DNA from 3 places in the Paenibacillus sp. FSL H7-0323 genome. Region 3 is predicted to be linked to each of the others. Evidence: predicted binding sites of a transcription regulator. Region 3 holds the regulator's gene; each other region holds the start of a gene.
What was found. Region 3 encodes Rex, which represses fermentation and respiration genes when NADH is low (regulators of the CRP and FNR family bind a similar motif). Its sites were predicted from a motif close to TTGTGAAATATTTCACAA; they were not measured.
Positions count from the first base shown of each region.

Region 1: a site for Rex is predicted at 2,885-2,902, ahead of pflB (formate C-acetyltransferase). Genes of this name have one in related genera too.
Region 2: a site for Rex is predicted at 4,996-5,013, ahead of nirB (nitrite reductase large subunit NirB). Genes of this name have one in related genera too.

Region 1 is NZ_JBBODB010000001.1:2,911,981-2,919,498, reverse strand. It holds gene adhE (bifunctional acetaldehyde-CoA/alcohol dehydrogenase) at 119-2,740, shown strand; gene pflB (formate C-acetyltransferase) at 2,995-5,256, shown strand; gene pflA (pyruvate formate-lyase-activating protein) at 5,474-6,211, shown strand; gene MHH89_RS13320 (extracellular solute-binding protein) at 6,651-7,518, shown strand, end outside.
Region 2 is NZ_JBBODB010000001.1:2,935,479-2,942,996, reverse strand. It holds gene MHH89_RS13420 (hypothetical protein) at 1-498, shown strand, start outside; gene MHH89_RS13415 (hypothetical protein) at 773-2,539, shown strand; gene MHH89_RS13410 (hypothetical protein) at 2,567-2,959, shown strand; gene ric (iron-sulfur cluster repair di-iron protein) at 3,342-4,037, shown strand; gene MHH89_RS13400 (hypothetical protein) at 4,188-4,898, shown strand; gene nirB (nitrite reductase large subunit NirB) at 5,131-7,518, shown strand, end outside.
Region 3 is NZ_JBBODB010000001.1:2,639,666-2,647,183, reverse strand. It holds gene MHH89_RS12050 (tetratricopeptide repeat protein) at 1-586, shown strand, start outside; gene dinG (ATP-dependent DNA helicase DinG) at 713-3,574, shown strand; gene MHH89_RS12040 (redox-sensing transcriptional repressor Rex) at 3,705-4,358, shown strand; gene MHH89_RS12035 (amidohydrolase) at 4,345-5,646, shown strand; gene MHH89_RS12030 (cell wall elongation regulator TseB-like domain-containing protein) at 5,819-6,337, shown strand; gene MHH89_RS12025 (hypothetical protein) at 6,748-7,290, shown strand; gene MHH89_RS12020 (AAA family ATPase) at 7,283-7,518, shown strand, end outside.

The sequences.
Region 1 (7,518 bases), 270 kb from region 3:
AAACAAATCAAAAAAACTTTATACTTTGTGAAAGATTTCACTATACAAGGTGGAAATGATGTGATAAGATAAATGTGTAGAGAAAAACAACCTAAAAATTGACAGGAGGACGAGGGAGATGGCAGTTAAGAACGAAGTCGCCGCCCAAGTTAAACAAACTACCGCTGAAGAGTATATTCAGACTTTGGTGGATAAAGCGAAAAAAGCACATGAGGCATTCATGGCGCTGGATCAAGAGCAAGTTGACACAATCGTTCATGCAATGGCGTTGGCTGGACTCGACAAACATATGTACCTCGCTAAATTGGCTGTAGAAGAAACTGGCCGCGGGGTTTACGAAGACAAAATTACTAAAAACATCTTCTCGACAGAATATATCTGGCACGGAATTAAATACGATAAAACAGTAGGCGTTATTGAAGACAATGCTTATGAAAGCTTCCAAAAAATTGCTGAGCCCGTCGGAATTGTAATGGGTATCACACCGGTAACCAACCCTACATCCACCACGATGTTTAAAGCGTTGATTTCGATTAAGACACGGAACCCTATTATATTCGGTTTCCACCCATCTGCGCAAGAGTGTAGTGCAGCAGCTGCTAGAATTCTTCATGATGCGGCTGTAAAAGCTGGCGCACCTGAGAATTGTATCCAATGGATTGAAATGCCAACGATGGACAAAACAAACGCTTTGATGAACAACCCTGACGTTGCACTTATTCTCGCAACAGGCGGTTCTGCAATGGTAAAAGCAGCTTATAGCTGTGGTAAACCAGCTCTTGGCGTAGGTCCTGGTAACGTACCTGCATTCATCGAAAAGAGCGCGGATATCGATCAAGCCGTAACGGACATCATTCTTTCCAAAACATTTGATAATGGTATGATCTGCGCTTCCGAGCAAGCTGTTATTATCGAAGAACCAATCTTCGATCAAGTGAAAAAGAAAATGATCGCTAATGGCTGCTACTTTGTTAACAAAGAAGAAGCTGCCAAACTTACTAGCGGCGCTATGAACGTTGATAAATGTGCGGTTAATCCAGCAATCGTTGGACAATCCGCAGTGAAAATTGCTGAAATGTGCGGCATTCAAGTTCCTGCCGGCACTAAGATTCTGGTAGCAGAACTTGAAGGTGTAGGCACTAAATATCCATTGTCCGCTGAAAAATTGAGTCCTGTGCTTGCTTGCTACAAAGTTAAAAACGCAGATCAAGGTATTGAACGCGCAGCACAAGTTGTTGAATTTGGTGGTATGGGCCATAGTTCGGCTATCCACTCCAACAATGAAGAAGTAATCATGAAGTTCTCTAACCGTCTGCAAACAGGACGTATTCTCGTTAACTCGCCTTCCACTCATGGTGCGATCGGCGATATCTATAACACTAACATCCCTTCGTTGACGCTGGGCTGCGGATCTTATGGTCGTAACTCCGTGTCGCAAAACGTTACAGCAATCAATTTGATCAACGTGAAAAGGGTGAATCGTCGTACCGTGAATATGCAATGGTTTAAAGTACCTGACAAGATCTATTTCGAAAAAGGCGCTACTCAGTACCTGACCAAAATGCCTGATATCACACGTGTCGCAATTATCACTGACCCAATGATGGTTAAGCTTGGATATGTTGAGAGAGTTGAACATTACCTGCGTCAACGCCAAACTCCTGTAGCAATCGAAGTGTTCTCGGAAGTTGAACCAGATCCATCAACAACTACAGTTGAAAAAGGTACTGCAATGATGAACAGATTCCAACCGGACTGCATCATCGCACTTGGCGGTGGTTCCCCAATGGATGCTGCAAAAGGAATGTGGTTATTCTATGAACATCCAGACGCAGACTTTAATGGTCTGAAACAAAAATTCATGGATATCCGTAAACGGGTTTACAAATTCCCTAAACTTGGAAACAAAGCTAAGTTTGTAGCGATTCCAACTACTTCGGGTACAGGTTCGGAAGTAACATCTTTCGCAGTTATTACCGATAAAACAACTGAACAACACACTAAATATCCTTTGGCTGACTACGAGCTAACTCCAGACGTAGCTATCATTGATCCAGAGTTCGTATATAGCTTGCCAAAAACTGCTGTAGCTGATACAGGTATGGACGTATTGACACATGCCATCGAAGCTTATGTATCTGTTATGGCGAGTGACTACACGGATGGTCTGGCAATTAAAGCAATCCAATTGGTATTCCAATACCTTGAAAAATCGGCTCTTGAAGGCGACAGAGTTGCCCGTGAAAAAATGCATAACGCATCAACACTTGCTGGTATGGCCTTTGCTAATGCTTTCCTGGGTATTAACCACAGCTTGGCGCATAAATGGGGCGGTCAATATCACACTGCTCACGGTCGTACTAATGCGATCCTTATGCCACACGTTATTCGTTACAATGCCAAGAAACCTACGAAGTTCGCTTCGTTCCCTAAATATTCACACTTCGTAGCTGACGAGCGTTATGCAGAAATCGCCCGTATTCTGGGATTGCCAGCTCGCACAACTGAAGAAGGTGTAACTAGCCTGATCAATGCTATTCGCGACATGAACAAAAAACTGGGTATCGAAGAATCCTTCCAACAATTGGGCTTTGATCCTAAGGATTTTGAATCCCATGTAGATTACTTGGCTGACCGTGCATTTGAAGATCAATGTACAACTGCCAATCCTAAGCTGCCGCTGGTATCTGAACTCGCAGATGTATATCGTAATGCTTTCTACGGAAGATTTGATAATTAATATTTGGTTAAGTAGATAATAGGATGGTTGTGGATTAGATATAAGTGACAAATATCACCGGAAAGGTGATATTTGTCACAGTCTATTTATAGAAAATAAACTAAAATGTTTATATAAACAACGGTCCCATATATGGAACAATGATTGTGAATTTTCGAACAACCATATTTTTCTTGGGATCACGAGACACGGGATCAACCTTCAAGCCCGCGATCTCTACAAATATAATATAAATATAGATGGAGGGATTTAGCATGTCGGTGATTGAAAAAGATGTACAAGAAGTGAAATCCGGTTGGAGAAGTTTTGCAAAAGGTAAATGGTCCAGAAAAGTTGACGTTAACAACTTTATCGCAAGCAACATTAAGCCTTATGAAGGAAACGAAGAATTCCTCGTAGGACCTACTAGTAACACAACTGAACTGTGGAAGATTATTTCCCAATTGAGCAAGGAAGAAAGAGAAAGAGGCGGCGTATGGGATGTTTCCCTAGATACTGTCTCCACAATCACTTCACATGCTCCAGGCTACATTGACAAGGACAAGGAACAAATTGTAGGCGTACAGACTGATGCTCCTTTCAAACGTTCCATCCAGCCATTCGGCGGGATCAAGATGATGGTTGATGCTACGAAGGCTTATGGCTTCGAGCTTCCACAAAACATCGTTGACATGTTTACGAACATTCGCAAAACGCATAACCAAGGCGTATTTGATGCATATACACCAGACATGAGAGCTGTGCGTAAATCCGGCGTAATTACAGGTCTTCCTGATGCTTACGGCCGCGGACGCATCATCGGCGACTACCGCCGCATTGCTCTGTACGGTATTGATTTCCTCATTAAAGACAAAAAACAACAACAAACTGAGCTTGAAGTAGATTCCATGACTGAAGATATCATTCGTTTGCGTGAAGAGCTGTCCGAACAAATTCGTGCACTTGGCGAATTGAAAGAAATGGCAGCTGCTCATGGTATGGATATTTCCAGACCGGCGACCAACTTCAAAGAAGCTACTCAATGGGTATACTTCGGTTATCTGGCAGCAGTTAAAGAGCAAAATGGTGCGGCGATGTCCCTGGGCCGTGTGTCCTCTTTCCTGGACATCTATGCAGAACGCGATATTGCTGAAGGTACTTTGACTGAAGAACAAGTACAAGAAATCGTCGATCATTTCGTAATGAAACTGCGTATCGTGAAATTCTTGCGTACACCTGACTATAATGATCTGTTCTCCGGCGACCCAACATGGGTAACTGAATCCATCGGTGGTATGGCTGAAGACGGAACAACTCGTGTTACTAAGAACAGCTTCCGTTTCTTGAACACCCTGTACAACTTGGGTCCAGCTCCGGAACCAAACTTAACTGTACTGTGGTCCGAAAAATTGCCTGAAGCCTTCAAAAAATATTGTGCTAAGGTTTCCATCGAAACTAGTGCAATTCAGTATGAAAATGACGATGTAATGCGTCCATACTGGGGTGAAGATTATGCGATTGCTTGCTGCGTATCTCCAATGCGTATCGGTAAACAAATGCAGTTCTTCGGTGCTCGTGCCAACCTGGCAAAAGCATTACTGTATGCTATCAATGGTGGTGTGGATGAAAAATCCGGAGCACAAGTTGGACCGGAATTCCCAGCGATCACTTCTGAATATCTGGATTATGACGAAGTAATGAAACGTTTCAAACCGATGATGGAGTGGTTGGCTAAGACTTATGTTAACACTTTGAACATCATTCACTATATGCATGACAAATATTCTTACGAACGTATCGAAATGGCGCTGCATGACCGTGACATTCTGCGTACGATGGCTTGTGGTATTGCTGGGCTGTCCGTTGCAGCAGACTCACTAAGCGCAATTAAATACGCCAAAGTAAAACCTATTCGTAACGAACAAGGTATTGCGATCGATTTCGAAACCGAAGGCGAATTCCCTTGCTACGGTAACAATGACGATGCTGTTGACAGCATCGCAGTAGAATTGGTTGAAACCTTCATGACTATGATCCGTAAAAACAAAACATATCGTGATTCTGTGCCGACTCAATCGGTACTGACCATTACTTCGAATGTAGTGTACGGTAAGAAGACAGGTACTACACCTGACGGACGTAAGAAAGGTGAACCTTTCGCACCAGGTGCTAACCCAATGCACGGACGTGACAAGAAAGGTGCCTTGGCTTCCCTGAACTCTGTAGCTAAACTGCCTTACTCCGATGCACAAGATGGTATCTCTAATACGTTCTCCATCGTACCTAAGGCACTTGGTAAAGACGAGGATTCCCGTAAGTCTAACCTGGTACACATGATGGATGGATACTTCCATAACAACGCTCAGCATTTGAATGTTAACGTATTTAACCGTGAACAGCTGATGGACGCTATGGAGCACCCAGAGAACTATCCACAATTGACTATCCGTGTATCCGGTTATGCAGTTAACTTCATCAAGCTGACTCGTGAACAACAAATGGATGTAATCAACCGTACATTCCACGGTTCGATGTAATTTGTTCCTGTCATGAAGATCTTTGAATTAGTACTACTATTGAAATAATTGCAAGGAAGATACCGCCCTTGTCTCAAGGGCGGTAATATCTTGTTTGAGAATTGTTAAAATTTTAAATTTTATTGCCGCGATATAGGGATATGACAGTCTCAAGGACAGGGATCTTCATCGTTGAAAAAGGGACTGTTAGTCTGGCGTGGCGAAAGGATGACATCCTATGATTAAAGGTCGCATACATTCTTTGGAAACCTTTGGAACCGTTGATGGACCTGGTATTCGATTTGTCTTATTTATGCAAGGCTGCTTGCTGAAATGTCAGTATTGCCATAACCCTGATACCTGGGCTTTAGATGAAGGTAAAGAAATGACTCTAGAAGAAGTGCTTTCGGAAATCGAGCCATATATAAACTATTATCGTTCATCCGGTGGCGGGTTAACTGTATCCGGTGGAGAACCAACCTTGCAGGCGCAATTTGTAAAGCAGTTATTCACGGAAGTGAAGAAGCGTTGGAATTTGCACACCACATTAGACAGTAATGGTTACAACGAAGGTGACAAGATTAATGACTTATTGGATGTAACAGATTTGGTTATGCTTGATCTGAAGCATATTGATGAAGAAGCGCATATCAAATTAACCGGTAAATCCAATGATCGAACTTTGAAGCTTGCACGCTGGCTCTCAGACCATAATCGTAAGATGTGGATCCGACATGTATATGTTCCTGGTATTCATGATCGTGAAGAGGATCTCATTAACTTAGGTCGTTATATTGGAACCTTAAATGGCGTCGAGAAATTCGAAATCTTACCTTATCATCAGATGGGTATCTATAAATGGGAAATGCTCGGCAAAGCTTATGAACTGGATGGAGTACCTTCTCCAACAGAAGAAGAAGTGCAACGGGCATATCGCTTGGTCGAAGAAGGTCGTAAGCAAACGGCATTGGTATAATAGATATCTATTTTTTAGAGAGACCGTACCCTCAGTGGTTGATCATCACTGAAGGTGCGGTTTTTTGTTATGAGGAAGTAAAAAGGGAGGGGTTAAATCTCCTCTGAGGGGGAATTTTATATTATTCCTAATAAAGACATGCTATAGTTACACGTGGTTTATGGGGTAGATAATAAATGAATATGTCAGGTAATATGACTAATTTGATATTTTAATTAAATGTTTTTAAAGAAAAACAAACTTTTGTGATGAGAAAAACAAATGAATAAAGCGATTTAACATTTTAATGTTATAAAATATAACTTATCGTGTAGTTGATTCCGCTTACATTAGAGATTTTTATCCCTATAGTGGATGAATCTTAACCTTACGATAATGAAGTCTGTTTTCTATAATAAGAAGTGTAAAGCACATCAATATATAGGGAGGGTCACAAGAAATGAAAAAAAGTATGACTTTGCTATTGTCCCTGATTTTCGTATCATCAGCTTTACTGACTGGTTGCGGAGGCAACAACAATGCGTCTTCTAACAAAGGAGATGGAAACGCTACCGCGACTAACTCAGCCGCTACAAATGCTCCAGCAACAGAAGAACCGGTAAATAACGAGCCATTTGAAATGACGATTCGTCACACTCAAATCGGTGCAGACAAGCAGAAACGTCTGGCTATTCTCGAAGAAGTAGTTAACAAAGTACAAGAGGATGTACCGGGTCTGACCTTTAAACTCGATGGGGTAGATTCAGATGTAAACCGTAAAGAAAAATTGCGTGGTGAAATGGCTGCGGGTAATCCACCGGAAATCTTCGATCTGTTCGGTAGCCCTGACTCCAAGATCTATGCTAAAGAAGGTAAATTACTTGACCTGACTCCAATCCTTGAGGAACTTGGAATTAAGGATAAATTCTCAAATCTTGATCCTTTCACTTATGAAGGAAAAATCTATGGATTGCCAATCGGTGGTTCTGGTGAAGGTTTCTTCTATAACAAAGAATACTATACAAGCAAGGGCTGGAAGGCTCCAACAACATTTGCTGAATTGGAACAACAATTGGCTGATATCAAGGCTGATGGAAAAGTACCTTTGGCTGGTGCATCCAAAGCTGGTTGGGTACCACTTATGTTAGCTAACCACCTGTGGTCACGTTATGCGGGTCCGGATGTAACTGCTAAATTTGCAACAGGCGAAGCTAAATGGTCTGATCCAAATGTAGTAAAAGGATTTGCGAAATACAAAGAATGGGTTGATAAAGGCTACTTCAAAAAAGGCGAACTTGGCTTTGAATATGCTGAATACACAACACAAT
Region 2 (7,518 bases), 300 kb from region 3:
CAAAGTCCTTCTGGCTGGAAATGTATCGGCTGTGAACGGCATTGCCTGGAGTCGACGGAACCTCTTCAAGAAGTGAATGTGGCGAGTAATCAACGACAATATAAGTTCCATAATGGCATTCGCCAAAGCATGGTGCTACAAGCCCTAATTTGGTCCATGTACGAGAATACCGTATTATTCAAACCCTTTTTAGGGGATGAGCCCTTTTTTGATGAAGATGATTTGCATACGATATCCTCTTATTTCGTGCCAACTTACCTTAATGATCTACGTCTTCTGGAGCAGTCTAAGCCTTGTAAAGAGTACAAAGATCAGAATATACAGATTTATCAGGAATGGATATCCGCCCCTGACCTTGTCCTCAAATGGAACGGAGGCCTAACAGAAGGCAGATGGATGACTGGTGTTTATATGGATCACTCCCGCTTTGCTGGCTTAGGACCTTATTTGAAGGACGCAAAGGGTAAGCGAACGTATATGCAGGCTTATGTTCAATAGAAGATACAGATTTTAGTGTCAGGTCGATTGTGGAGATTTATCTCCATGATTGACCTGTTTTTGTTATCTGCTATTTTCAGGGCAGTAATTAGAATTAAAAAATTAAAAGAAAGGATTTAAAGTAAAATAATGGGAAGTTAAGCCGATATATAGGTTAGATATGCGCTCCTTTTACTTAAGTATTTAAAGATAAAATAGTACATAAAGATCTGGAATGATGAGTCGAAGAGTGTAGCACATTGGATGGTCTAAGTGTAAGAACTGGAGGTCATGAATGGCATCTAACAAAATGGTATTCAAAGAAGACGAAGTTGAACGACTGCAGACAAAAATTAGACAGGTTAGCCAGGACACCAATCGGTTGTACTTGCAACTGAAAGGTCAAATAAATAATTGGGATGGTATCCCGCTGGGATCAAACCAGATAAAAGCCCAAGTGCTTATCAACGAATTGACGGTAGAGGCTGAGAAGCTTGAAGATATTATTCGTTCAGCTGTAAAGGGTGTTCAAGGTGTTCAGGATCAGAATAAACGCCAGATGAATCAACTCTTTCAGCAGTTTGGCGCTTTAGGAAGTATGTTCGGAAGGCTAGGAGGAGACAGCGCAATTGGGCAGTTTTCGATCCCACCAGCAGCTCAGAAGGCGGTCACGAATCTGATCACCTCGATTGCTGCTCTAATGGGAAAGGATGAGCTGGATAGCGATCCTATGGTGAAGAAGCTTCAAACAACTGTTAAGAATTCGGGACTGGGAACGATTGATTCCATTGCCGCACAAAGCAAGCTGAAGGATATCTACCAGGCACGGAATCAAATCGCAAAGGCACAGACCGCCTATGAGGTGTATCAGGCGTTTGGAAATCGGACGCAAATGGATGCAATGCATAAGCTGGCGGATGACGCACGTAAGAAGCTGGAATCCTTGGGTATAGGCGAAGTCCAGTACCAGTTGGGTAAGAATTTAAGCGCTAATTTTAAGAGGCCAGCGGTACAGGCGTGTGATTATGATCCATCGATCACGACGTCTAATGTGCCCCTACTCCAAAATGAAGAATACCTCTTACTACTGCGAATGGCGTTGCAAAAGGAAGGTGTTGGGGAGCAGGCCAAGAGTCAATTGGCAGGGAAGCGGCTGGAAATCGAACAAGCAGAGAATCAACTAAAGGGCAAATCAGCCTTTGATTTTAGTGAATATGATAAAAAGTTAATGGGGAATACGTGGGTCCTCAGTAAAAACGGTGTGACAGATCAAAAAGCAGCCCAAGCGAGCATCGCCTATCAGGAAGCTATTAGAAATGGAGATATCCAGCTAGAGCGAGAAGAACCAGGTGTGGATATCATACTGGAACAGACGATAGCGGCAACAGAAGGTTATAATTATTTCACAGGAGAAAAGATATCGAAATTACAGGCGTATTCCATTATTATTAGTGGTATACTCTATAATTTCCAAGGAATTAGCGTTAGCCGTGGGGGGCTGAATAAGAACTTAAAGCTGCCTAAAGGTTCGGTGAAAATTCCTAAGCAAACTGTTAAAACACCCGTGATAGAACTACCGGAAGTTAAGGTTCAACCAAGTGACATACACGTGAAGGCGGTTGAGGGGACTGGAAATGTTAAACCTGTTCAACAAATCAATAATAGGTTTCCAAATGATATTCAAACTGGAAAAGAGTTTTCTTTCAATATCGAAAATGGATACTTGAAAAATAACAGTGGTCTTTCCGAGGTTGATTTTGTTGTAGACATGAATGGCAAACTTCATATTGGGAGAGGGCATTCCTTTTTGGCAAATGGGGAGTCTGTTCAAGCGGCAGGAAAGCTAAAACTTAATAATCAGGGACAGGTCCGAAGCATATCTAACTTATCCGGTCACTATACTCCTTCAATTGAGCAAGCAAAATTATTCTCACAAGTTCTTGAGCAAATAGGGGTGAAAACTAAAAATGCATGGCTTGAAATATACACCATAGAAACAACTCCTTCAGGTTACGTTAATACAAATGAACTTGTTAAGATTTCTAGTATTCAGATAAAGTAGGTGATGAACGTGGAAGAGATAAAACAGATGAATAAAGATATTTTTAAAGGGAATTTATTAAAAACTATTGAGGAAATATCAAGAAAGAAAGGATTGATTTTTACCGATTGTAAATTTGTTATAGAGCCTGTGAAAGAAAAAGACAAGCCGCTAAACGGTGCAGATGATATGATGAGGCTAAACATTTTAAGTGAAGAAAACATTGGGAATAAGCAATTAACGCTGGATAAAACTATAAATATACTTTGTGGACTAGAACCATTAGTACCAATATGGATAGATGTAATCTTCATTGAAATGAATGAAGACACGGCTATTTATAAGTTGCGGTGCAGTTTAAGGTTTAGAAAGCCGACTTTATTAAGAAATGCAGAAACTGGACACGCTCCTTTTAAGGCTGTAACAGAAGAAACTTTTTAAGTATTGCTCAAGCTTCTTCTTTTGGTGGGGCTACCCAGTGCCTAAGTAATCTATTATTCAGCCAATAACACATATAATACCTGTATAAAATTTCGTCATTTCGTTTGTACATACAATAATGCTTGGTAATTTTAACCTAAAGTACGCTAAAGCGTTATGTAAACAGGTTGATTGTGGTCAGAGATCACCATAATTGACCTTTTTCGTTCAACAAAGAGATACAATTTTCGTGAGTACAATCACAAGTCAAAACTCCTTTCAGGGTTAAGGTGAACAGGTGGAAAAGATTTTTTCAGAACCTGATCACATATCCTGAGGAGGAACTATTATGGAAACTAAACAACCTAATGATAGAATTTCGGATTTACAGCATAAGCAATCGGTGCAACCTGGATTTACTCCAGATGCCCTGGTAAAAGATATAGTGCTGCAATTCCCAAAAGCTGCGGATTATTTCAAGTCCAAACGGATTGATTTCTGCTGTGGAGGCGCCAAACCTCTTGCTGAAGCAGCGGTAGAGCGTGGACTAGATCAAGAGATGATCATTAGTGATCTCAACAAGCTGTTCGAGGAATATCCGGTACCTCAAGAAGAACTCGCATGGAATATAGCACCTTCTGCAGAGTTAATCGAGCATATCGTGAGTAAACATCACCATTACCTGCGGGAAGAGCTGCCCCTGATTAGCCAAAATGTAACTAAGGTATACCGGGTTCATGGCGGAGATTCCCCTCATTTAGAAGAGTTATATAGTTTGTTTAATGCACTCAAGGAAGATCTGCTTCAGCATACAGCTAAAGAAGAGGAAGACGAGTTTCCAAAATTATTAGCGTATGATGCCAATCCAAGTGAAGAAGGGCTGACCATACTTCGCGAGGCATTAATTGAACTCGAGAGTGAACATGACACAGCAGGCGATATATTGAGACAAATACGCAAAATAACAGCTGATTTCACCCCACCGGCTCATGCTTGTACAACCTATCGTTTGACTTATGCCCGGCTAGAGGAGCTGGAGAGCATGACTTTTGAACATGTTCATCTGGAGAATAATATATTGTTCCCTAGATTCCAGTAGAAAAAATGAGTTTTCATAGAGTCCCTTAGGGGACTTTTTTTATATTTGAGAACAAAGCTTATTTACGTTATTCTTAAATAGACAGTATGCATAACTTACTACAAGCCTGAGACGCTGTGTGGTCATTAGGCGGGACAAGGCGGTGTCACTATGCCCACGAAATATATGTGGAGGTTGTTACTAGGATTAGTCATCGTATTCATAATAGGTGGGTGTTCCACTCTTGCTGACATTAATAATGAAGGGAATAATGGCTTAGCAGGATCAGACGGACCTACGCTTTCGCTTATCGTTGCGGGAAATGACTTGCTTACCAACCCTTTGGACAAGCAGCTTAGCGAGAGCTACAGAAAAGGGATAACGATCTTTGACCTACTGAAAGGTAGTGGGAGGGCCACCTTTTCTGAGGATAACACAAGCATTCTAACGGTAAATAATATTTCACTCGGTCCAGGAATGAATTGGGAGCTGCAAATGGATGGGGAGACCATTGGACCTGAGGATTGGGGTCGAACAGTCGGGCATGAATCAAAATTAGTAATTACGGCGATGTCTAAGGAACAAGAGGAACCCCTTCAAATTGTGTTGTTGACCGTGAATGGTGGAAGTGAGCAAGTGAATTTGAATCATTCATATGTTATGGGATTTACTGAAGATTTAACAGTGAGAGGTTTGTTGAAGAACAGCAGTGTGGTGCAGTTGACCGAAGACAACAAAAAGGTGTTATCCATTGGTGATTATACTCCCCTTAGCAATGAAGTTTGGAAGATGAAGGTGAATGGGAAGCAGCTGCTTGAAAATGGAATGGACATGAAGCTTAGAGTGCAGGATGAATTGGAGATTTTATTGGCTATACGTTAAAAAAAAAGTACATAAATGCCAGATCAACGGTTGCTCAGAACCCGTGATCTGGCTTTTTTAATTGGAAGCTATAACCTAATAAACTTGTCTTATTTTTATGTGAAAACATTCACATTTAATGTGACTGTAATCACAATCTCTCTTAAATTTTGAAATGTATAATTCCATTATGTAGAAGAGAAGTTGAAGCAAAGTTCAACAAGAACGGATAAGACTGAGGAGGCACCTAACCATGGCAGCGAAGAGAGAAAAATTAGTATTAATAGGCAACGGTATGGCAGGCATAGGTACGCTAGAGCAGATATTGAAGCTAGGTGGAGCTTATGACATTACGGTCTTTGGAAGCGAACCTCATCCCAATTATAATCGGATCATGTTGTCCTATGTTCTCGAAGGTAGCAAAACCATCAACGATATCATCCTAAACGACTGGAATTGGTATGAAGATAACAACATTACCTTGCATACAGCAACAACAGTTACACGAATTGACGAGCATTCTAAGCAAGTAATTGCGGATAACGGTATGGCTGTTTCTTACGATAAAGTGATTATTGCAACGGGTTCGAATTCATTTATTTTACCTGTACCTGGTTGTGATAAGGAAGGCGTTGTGGGTTTCCGGGATATTGCAGATTGTGATGCAATGCTGGCTGCGGCTAAACAATACAACAAAGCGGCGGTAATCGGCGGGGGTTTACTTGGCTTGGAAGCGGCAAAGGGTCTTGTGAACCTTGGCATGGACGTTACTGTAGTGCATCTGATGGAAGATCTAATGGAGCGCCAGCTGGATCGTAATGCCTCCTCTATGTTGCAGGCTGAGCTAGAGCGTCAAGGCGTGAAATTTGCCATGGGCAAACAAACAGTAGAATTGACCGGGGAACAGAGAGTAAGTGGATTACAATTTAGTGATGGCACTTCACTTGCGGCTGATTTTGTAGTTATGGCTGTAGGCATCAAACCGAATATAACTGTGGCAAAAGAAAGCGGAATTGCTGTTAATCGTGGGATTGTAGTGGACGATTATCTGCAGACCTCTATGCAAAATGTATATTCCATTGGCGAATGTGCCGAACATCGCGGAGTTTGTTACGGATTAGTAGCTCCGCTATTCGAGCAGGGGATGGTTCTAGCTAAACATCTCTGCGGAAGCGATACAAACCCATATGAAGGTTCTGTTGTCTCCACCAAATTAAAAATTTCCGGAGTGGATGTATTTTCTGCAGGTGAGTTTATGGATTCTCCTGAACATGCTGTAATCTCAAGCAAAGATGAATGGAAGCGAACCTATAAGAAAATTCTGCTCAAAGACAATGTCATTGTTGGTGCAGTCCTGTTCGGGGATGTGACAGAGTCGGCTAACCTGCAAAAGTTAGTAAAACAAGGCGCTGTAATGACCGATGAAATTTATACAGAGGTTATGGGTACGGGCTGCTGCGGAAATGGAGCCAAAAAGAGCACATCCGTAGAAGCGATGGCGGACGAAGAAATCGTTTGTGGCTGTAACGGGGTTACGAAAAAAGCGATTGTGGATGCGGTCATAGAAAATGGTTTTACTACTGTGGACGAAATAAAAGCATGTACAGGAGCGACGCGCTCTTGCGGAGGTTGTAAACCGGTTGTAGAACAAATTTTACAATTTGTCCTGGGTGATAGTTTTGAGCAGTCTGCCAAGCAAGGAATTTGTAACTGCACAACGCTTAGCCGGGATGAGATTGTTGCTGAGATTACAGCTAAAGGTCTTAGTACTACTAAAGAGGTTATGCATGTACTGGGTTGGAAACAAGAGGAAGGCTGCTCTAAATGCCGTCCGGCGATTAACTATTATCTGGGGATGATAAATCCGGATACACATCAAGACGAGAAGGAATCACGCTTTGTTAATGAACGTATGGGAGCCAATATTCAGAAAGACGGAACCTATACCGTTATTCCACGCATGTATGGCGGGGTAACGACACCGGAGGATTTGAAGAAAATCGCCGATGTCTCCCTTAAATATGATGTAAAAGTTGTGAAGGTGACGGGTGGGCAACGCCTGGATCTAATCGGGGTGAAAAAAGAGGATCTGCCGAAAGTATGGGAAGAGCTCGATATGCCATCAGGTTATGGTTATGCCAAGTCGCTACGTACCGTTAAGACTTGTGTGGGTTCACAGTTCTGCCGTTTCGGCACACAGGATTCGCTGGGAATGGGCGCGCTCATAGAACGTAAGTATGAACGTCTTGATTTTCCTGCCAAGTTTAAAATAGCTGTCAACGGCTGCCCGCGTAACTGTGCGGAATCCTGTACGAAGGATATTGGCATCGTCGGTAATGATGGCGGTTGGGAAGTGTTTATCGGTGGTAACGGTGGGATCAAGCCACGGATCGCTGACTCCTTCTGCAAAATAAAGACCGATGAAGAGTTGATCGAAGTGTGCTCCGCTGTGATGCAATATTACCGTGAGACCGGCAATTATTTGGAGAGAACCTCCGAGTGGGTTGAGCGTATGGGACTTGAGCAGATTCAAATGGTCATTTTGAATAATGAAGATAACCGCAAAGAGCTGGCCGCACGGATTGACTTTGCTCTGACTCAGGTTACGGATCCTTGGAAAAAAATGCTCAATGACAGCAGC
Region 3 (7,518 bases):
TTACCCTACAGCGGAGGGTGCCCGCCGGAACGAGCTTTTATGCAATTATAATATGCTGCATAGACTGAGCGACAAAGTGATGGATGAATGGCTCGCTTTTGCTGAGAAGCTTAGTTCCTTTCGCGAAAGTGCGGATTTTACAGCAGTGGTCGAAGAGGAAGTGCCGGAACAGGAAGCACCAGAGCTATGTATGGATTCCTTTGTAAGAGGTCAGGGGTATTATAAGCTGCTGATGTATGGAAAGTGTATTGATCAGTTTAAAGAAGTTATTGCGCAATACCCGGATAGCTTGGCTGCTCGATTATATTTAGCCATCTCTTATCTGCAGGAAGGTGACGGTGAGGCCGCTTGGAGTCATCTGAACCATATGCTGGGCTTGATACGGGAAACCAAGCTGAAAGCCATGGTTTATAATGCTTTAGGCTGCATACGAGCCTCACAGGAACGTTTCAATGAAGCGCAGGAATTGTTTGATCTTGCTTTGCAGCATGACCCTGCGCTTCCGGAACCAAACGTTAACTTAGAGGTATGCCGCCGTCGTGGAGGGAAGCTGCATTTTGGAAATCAGCTGGTTTCCCTTTTGTAAAAGAATAACGGTTTTGGAAATTTCCATTCAAGCGATGCATCCCCTGAACCAGTGGTGTGCATCGCCTTTTTTCGCAACTTCTGTTATGCTGATTAAGAGTCTCAATTGAAAGGGAATAGAATTATAATGAAATTTGCCGTGCTTGATTTTGAAACAACAGGAACCCAATCCGTGGGTGAAATTATCCAGGTTGGCCTTGCAATTATAGAAGAAGACCGGTCCATCTCCCGGGTATATGGTTCCTATGTCAAGCCCGGAACGCCGATTCCTCCTTTTATAACAGGTCTGACGGGGATTACCGATGATGATGTTAAGGATGCGCCTGAGCTGGATGAGATGATGATGGAGCTTGTTCCGCTCTTGGATGATGTTGTGCTTGTAGGGCATAATGTCGCTTTCGACTTCCATTTTTTACAAAATGCTTTAGATCGTTGTGGTTATTTGCCATTTCAAGGGCGGATTTTGGATACGATTGATTTTCTGAAAATTTGCTTTCCTTCGCTCACATCTTATCAACTAGGCTCTGTCAGTGCTCATTTTGGAGTGACACATGATCGTCCGCATCAGGCAGATAGTGATGCACTTGCGACTGCTTTAGTGCTGCTGAAATGTCTGGAGGAGCTCTACGAGCTGCCGCTGCTTACGATCCAGAGACTCTGTGAGCTGTTTACCGAAGAGGATAGTGATCTGGGCTGGTACTTTGATGGTCTGCTGCGAGAGCGGGAAGCGGAAACGCTACAGCCCGAAGGTGATCTGACTTTCTATCGTCAATTAGCGCTTGCAGTAGGAGATTGGACGGAGTTAGCGCCACCTAGAGATGAGCATGCTGAGAATCCGCTAGCGAATTTATCTTTTACTGATTATATGGACGAAGTAACCAAACGACTTAAAGACACATTACCGCAGTATGAAAGCCGGGAAGCTCAGGATATTATGATCAATGAGGTGATGACGGCACTTGCCGAAGACAAACACCTACTGATCGAAGCGGGCACAGGAACCGGTAAATCGCTCGGTTATTTGTTGCCTGCCATTTATCAAAGCGTTCGCACCAATGAAAAAGTCATGGTCAGCACTCATACCATTAATCTGCAGGACCAATTGCGCGAGCGGGATATCCCTTTGTTAACGCAGGTAGTTCCTTTTCCGTTTAAAGCTGCTATTTTTAAGGGAAGAGGGCATTATTTGTGTCTGCGTAAGTTTGAGCATAAAATTAATAAAAAGGACTTTATAAGCCCAAGGGAAGATGCGCTTACTGCCGCTCAGATGATTGTATGGCTCACTCAAAGTGAATCAGGGGATGATGAAGAGCTGAATTTAAGCGGCCGGGGCGGTGACTTCTGGGAGACGGTGGCAAGCGATACCGATTCCTGTCTGGGCCGTTCTTGTCCTTGGTTCCGCAAATGTTATTATCATAGGGCCAAGCATGAAGCTGGGATTGCTGACGTGGTTATTACGAACCACTCCAAGCTATTCGCAGATGTTAAGGCTGGGCACCAGCTGCTTCCGGCTTACGAGCATCTTGTCATTGATGAAGCACATCATTTAGAAGATGTGGCTGGTAAACATCTTGGCATGCATATGAAGCATTTCACTGTGGCACACACATTATCGCGACTGTATAAAGATAGCCGAAACGGACAGCTTCCTGCTCTGCGTCAGATATTACAGTCGTCAGGCAGTGAAGAGGCTTCAGAATGGAGCGGAGTCATCGATCGGATCTACCCGGATCTGCTTACCGTCAAAGAAACCTGGGATGCACTCAGCGACAAGCTGTTCAGCCTTTTGCCGGAACGCAGTGATGCAGGGGCAGGGGAAGCGGGACAACTGGTTATGCGGTTGATTCCCGCCCGTAAGCCGAAGGATTGGGATGAATTGGTTGCACTAGAGAACACTATGAATCTGACGTTAAGCGACATCATCCGTAAGGGTGATAAAATGCTTAACGAGATGCGCGACCAGGAAAGCCAATCCTCAGCAGACAGTCTTGTTACTGATATTAGCGGTTTATTTAAGGATTTGGCTTCCATCCGTGAGCAAGTAAGATTCTTTATGGGGCTGAATGACGATAATGTAGTATATTGGCTGGAGGCAAATGGAAATTACCGCAGCAAATCACTGCAGATGTATGCCGTCCCTGTGGATGTTAGCAGCCAGCTTAAAGAGTTGTTCTTCGATAAGAAAAAAAGCATCGTGCTTACCTCGGCGACGCTGTCTGTAGATAAGTCTTTTCAATTTATGATTGATAATCTCGGACTTAACGAAGCTGCGGAAGAAGGACGTCTAATGACCTCACTTCTTCCTTCTCCCTTTAAGTATCGCGAGCAGGCACTGTTAGTTATACCGCGTGATTTTCCTAGTGTGAAGGGCAGTGTGGGCGATGCTCGATTTGTCGATACACTCGTACAGTCATTATCGGAAGCTGCTAAAACAACACGTGGGCGGATGCTGGTTCTGTTTACTTCTTATAAAATGCTGCGTCAGGTATATGATCCGCTTAAAGAGGCTTTGGCCTCACAAGAGATTACGGTGCTTGGTCAAGGCGTGGAAGGTGGCAGCCGGAGCAAGCTGATCCGCCGCTTTCAGGACAGTGCAGCATCCGTATTGCTGGGGACGAGCAGCTTCTGGGAAGGTGTAGATATTCCAGGTGAAGCACTGACTTGCCTGGCCATCGTGAGACTTCCGTTTCAACCACCGAATCACCCGTTGGCGGAAGCGAAGTCGGAGTTATTGCAGGCCCAGAAGAAGAATCCGTTCATGAAATTATCTGTTCCTCAAGCGGTTATTCGTTTTAAGCAGGGATTCGGAAGACTGGTTCGCACGGCGCAGGATCGCGGAATAGTTATTGTTTATGATACAAGGGTTATTGAATCTCATTACGGGAAGTATTTCCTTTATTCATTGCCTGGTCCCAAAATGGAGCATATGCTTACTGATCAAATGGTCCCTCGCATAGCGGAATGGCTAGAGGATGGCGGCGCTTCTTAAAACGCTCGTCTTCAGTTTAGCTCCTCCTTATCCTTAAGGGCGGTGTGTTACAGTACCGTCCTTAATAAGGAGAGGTAGACGTTTGAATATGGATTTTCACAAGAACATTACTATTTTTAGGAGGAAAAATATGAAATCGGATAAAATATCAGAAGCCGTTGTTCGCAGACTACCTGTGTACTTGCGTTTTTTGAATGATCTCCAGAATCGCGAAATATTAACAGTTTCCTCTCAGGAACTTGGACAAAAGCTTGATCTTAATCCCGCACAGATTCGTAAGGATTTAGCATATTTTGGTGACTTCGGCAGAAAAGGTATCGGCTATGATGTAACGTATCTTATTGAGAAAATCCGTCATATCCTGAAGCTGGATCAACAGCTTAATGTAGCTTTAGTTGGAGCAGGTAATCTCGGACATGCCTTGTCTAATTACAATGCATATCTCAAAGATACTATGAAAATTACGGCTATATTTGATTCGTACGCTCCTAAGGTTGGACGTAAGATCAACTCCCTTACTGTGCAACCGATGGATGAACTAGGCAGCACAATTCGTGAGCAAGGTATTCGCATTGCCATTATTACCGTACCTGATTCAGAAGCTCAAAATGTAGCAGATATCCTCATTTCTTCTGGGATTGAAGCAATTTTGAACTTTGCCCCTGTGATTCTGAAGACACCACCGAATATCCGGGTGCATGCAGCTGATTTTACAACTGATCTGCAAAGTCTTGCTTATTACTTGCGGGATGGAAAGGAAGAAAGTGAACATGAACAACAATAAAACGATAATTAAGGGCGGGTATTTTCTGACTCCGGGAACGGATGAGCCGGTTCTGAGTGGATATATGACTATTGAAGATGATTTAATCACTTACATAGGAAAAGAAGAGCCTCAGATGGAAGCTGGAGTGCAAGTGGTTGATGGCAGCCGTCTGCTGTTCATGCCTGGACTTGTAAACACACATGGTCATGCGGCGATGTCTTTGCTGCGTGGATATGGAGATGATTTAGCGCTACAAGTGTGGCTTCAGGAGAAGATGTGGCCAATGGAGGAAAAGTTCTCCGGTGATGATGTATACTGGGGAACCTCCTTATCTGTATTGGAAATGCTGAAGGGTGGAACTACGACCTTCCTCGATATGTATGATCATATGGACCGAGTAGCCGAGGTAGCTGAGTTATCAGGTATCCGTTCCGTATTGATGCGTGGTGTGATCGGGTTATGTCCAGAGGATGTACAGAATCACAAGCTTGCGGAAGCGATTTCTTTTGCCCGTAACTGGCATGGAAAGGCTGACGGTAGAATTACTACTATGATCTCGCCACACGCCCCTTATACTTGCCCTCCGGACTTCCTGGTTAAGTTTGTGCAGGCAGCGCATGATCTGGATTTACCGATGCATACGCATATGTCCGAAACGAAACGTGAAGTGGAACAAAATGTGGCGGATTACGGGTTGCGTCCTGTAGCTCACTTAGAGAAGCTTGGCATGTTTACACGTCCCTCGATAGTTGCACATGGTGTTCATTTAAATGATGAAGAGATTGAGATCTTGGCTCGCCATAATGTGGGTGTATCTCATAATCCGGGCAGTAATTTGAAGCTGGCTAGCGGAGTGGCTCGGGTTACTGATCTTCTAAAAGCTGGTGTGAAGGTGTCTCTTGGCACGGATGGCGCGGCAAGCAACAATAACTTGGATATGTTTGAAGAGATGCGGCTTGCAGCTCTCATTCATAAGGGTGTCAGCGGTGATCCAACGGCTGTTCCAGCTCCAGAGGCTCTGCGTATGGCTACAGAATATGGCGCGCAGTCCATCTTTTTAAATAATGTAGGCAGACTTGCTGTAGGGATGAAAGCAGATTTCATTGCTGTTGATATCGATCAGCCGCATTTGCTGCCACACACAGATCTGTTGTCTCATGCAGTTTACTCTGCTAGCGCTAAGGATGTTGAGCATGTGTGGGTGAATGGTAAACAGGTCATCAAGCATGGACAATGCTTAACCCTGGATGAGGAAGCTATCCGGCGTAAAGCGCAAGAAGCCTTCGAAGGTTTATTGAAGCGTTAAGTCTGGAGAATAACGAATAAATAATAGGCTGCGACTTTTTGCTTTTAGCAAAAGTTGCGGCCTTTTGTGTATTTTTAAGGCTGGGAAAGCTAGAAAATTATGAAATTTTGGATAAACGCGCGGGTGTGTTATATAATCAAAAAAGATATATTACTAGAAAGGGAGCTGTACCTTGAAGAAAAGGAAAAAATGGATCCTCCTGGGGTCAGTTCTGATTCTGCTCCTGGGGTTTGGACTTATCCAGTTCTATGCCTATATTATGAAAGATCAATGGAACGAGCGTGATATCGCTAAGGATGTTGCCAAAACCAGAGCGGGTCTAACACAGGTAACCAAAGCACAAAAATCGGTTTGGGATGAAAATGCAGTGTACTGGGTATTAACTGGGAAAAATGAAGCCGGGACTGCTCTTATGGTCTGGGTCCGCTTTACGGTAGATGGAAAATTTGCTGAAGGCGACGACGCAGTGTTTGCTGAGGAACTAAGTAAAGGAACCTCGGAAGCCCAAATACGCGGCATTATCAAAGCTGATCTTCCGGACATAACGATTGAACGCTTGCTGCCGGGAGTATATAACGGAGAGTATGCTTGGCAGCTTTTTTATAAACAGAGCGGTCGGTATTATTATCAATTTTATCGCTTTTCGGATGGGTCCCGAATGGGCGAAGGTTACAGTTTACCTAAAAGTTAAGCTGAACATAAGGAAATTAAGGGTGGCATAGTAAACAAGCGAACTTATTATAAGTTCGCTTGTTTACATTTATTTGATGTACAAAAGTGATATACTAAGTGATATACTGAATGGGTGGTTATCACCGAATATTCCCTTAAATTCACATACGAAAATAGGCCGATTGATTAAAAATCAAGGCCGATTTTGTCGAAAGTGAGGAATTTATTTGGTATTGATGGAAATATTTAAAAAATTAAATTTTAAATATATTCACATTTATTTTGAAATTAGTATATACACCTGTGATATACTACTACTTGTAATTAGAACAGCAATAAGAGACTTCAGTCTCTCTGATGAGCTCTCAAGTAGCTATAAATTATTATAATGAGCTTTATATTTTGTCATCTTTGAGAGGAGGACGTTTCTTGAAATTACGTCTTGTACCTGTGCTGATAACGTCTCTACTGTCGGCTACTCTATTGTTTGGTGGCTTCTTTTTGTATCGTCAGTTTGCAATGCAGGAACCACTTCAGAAGATTGTATCTCAATATGAGGGCGTCAATAATTCTCATATCAGTATTAACCGCAATGAGGTCACTTTGAAACTTGATCTCCAGCCAGGCACGAAATTACGTGAACTGGTTCAGTACGTCTCCCAAGAAGGAAAATCGATGATTGATGGACGTACACTAAAACTTGATGTAGAACAGAACTCCAGTGAACTGCTGGATGAATACTGGGATAAAGCGATGTTCTCTGTAGCCGAAGCCATGGAGAGCCGTAAATATACACTTATACCCACAGAACTTGATGGACTCAAAGCGCAATATCCGCAATATAAAAATGTGATAGCCTCAACAGAAATTGATGACAATAATGTCTATGTAAGCTTGAGTAATGGAAAAGAAAGCAAATTTATTATTTTGCCGCGTAAACCTGCGACATTGGGGGTATGGAATAATGCCTAAATACCTTAAAGAAATTCTAATCGGATTTATTCCTGTCTTGTTTATTTTTATGGCTTTTCTAGGCATTAATATATTCCCGATTGTAATTGCTGCTGGGATGCTCACGGCCTTACTTATCATTGCTCATTTAAGAGGCGGACTTGCGGTAAATGCAGGTGCCGGGAAGAAACGCAAGAAGGATGGACCTTCAAAGCTTACTTTTGAAGAAATTGGCGGGCAAGACAATGC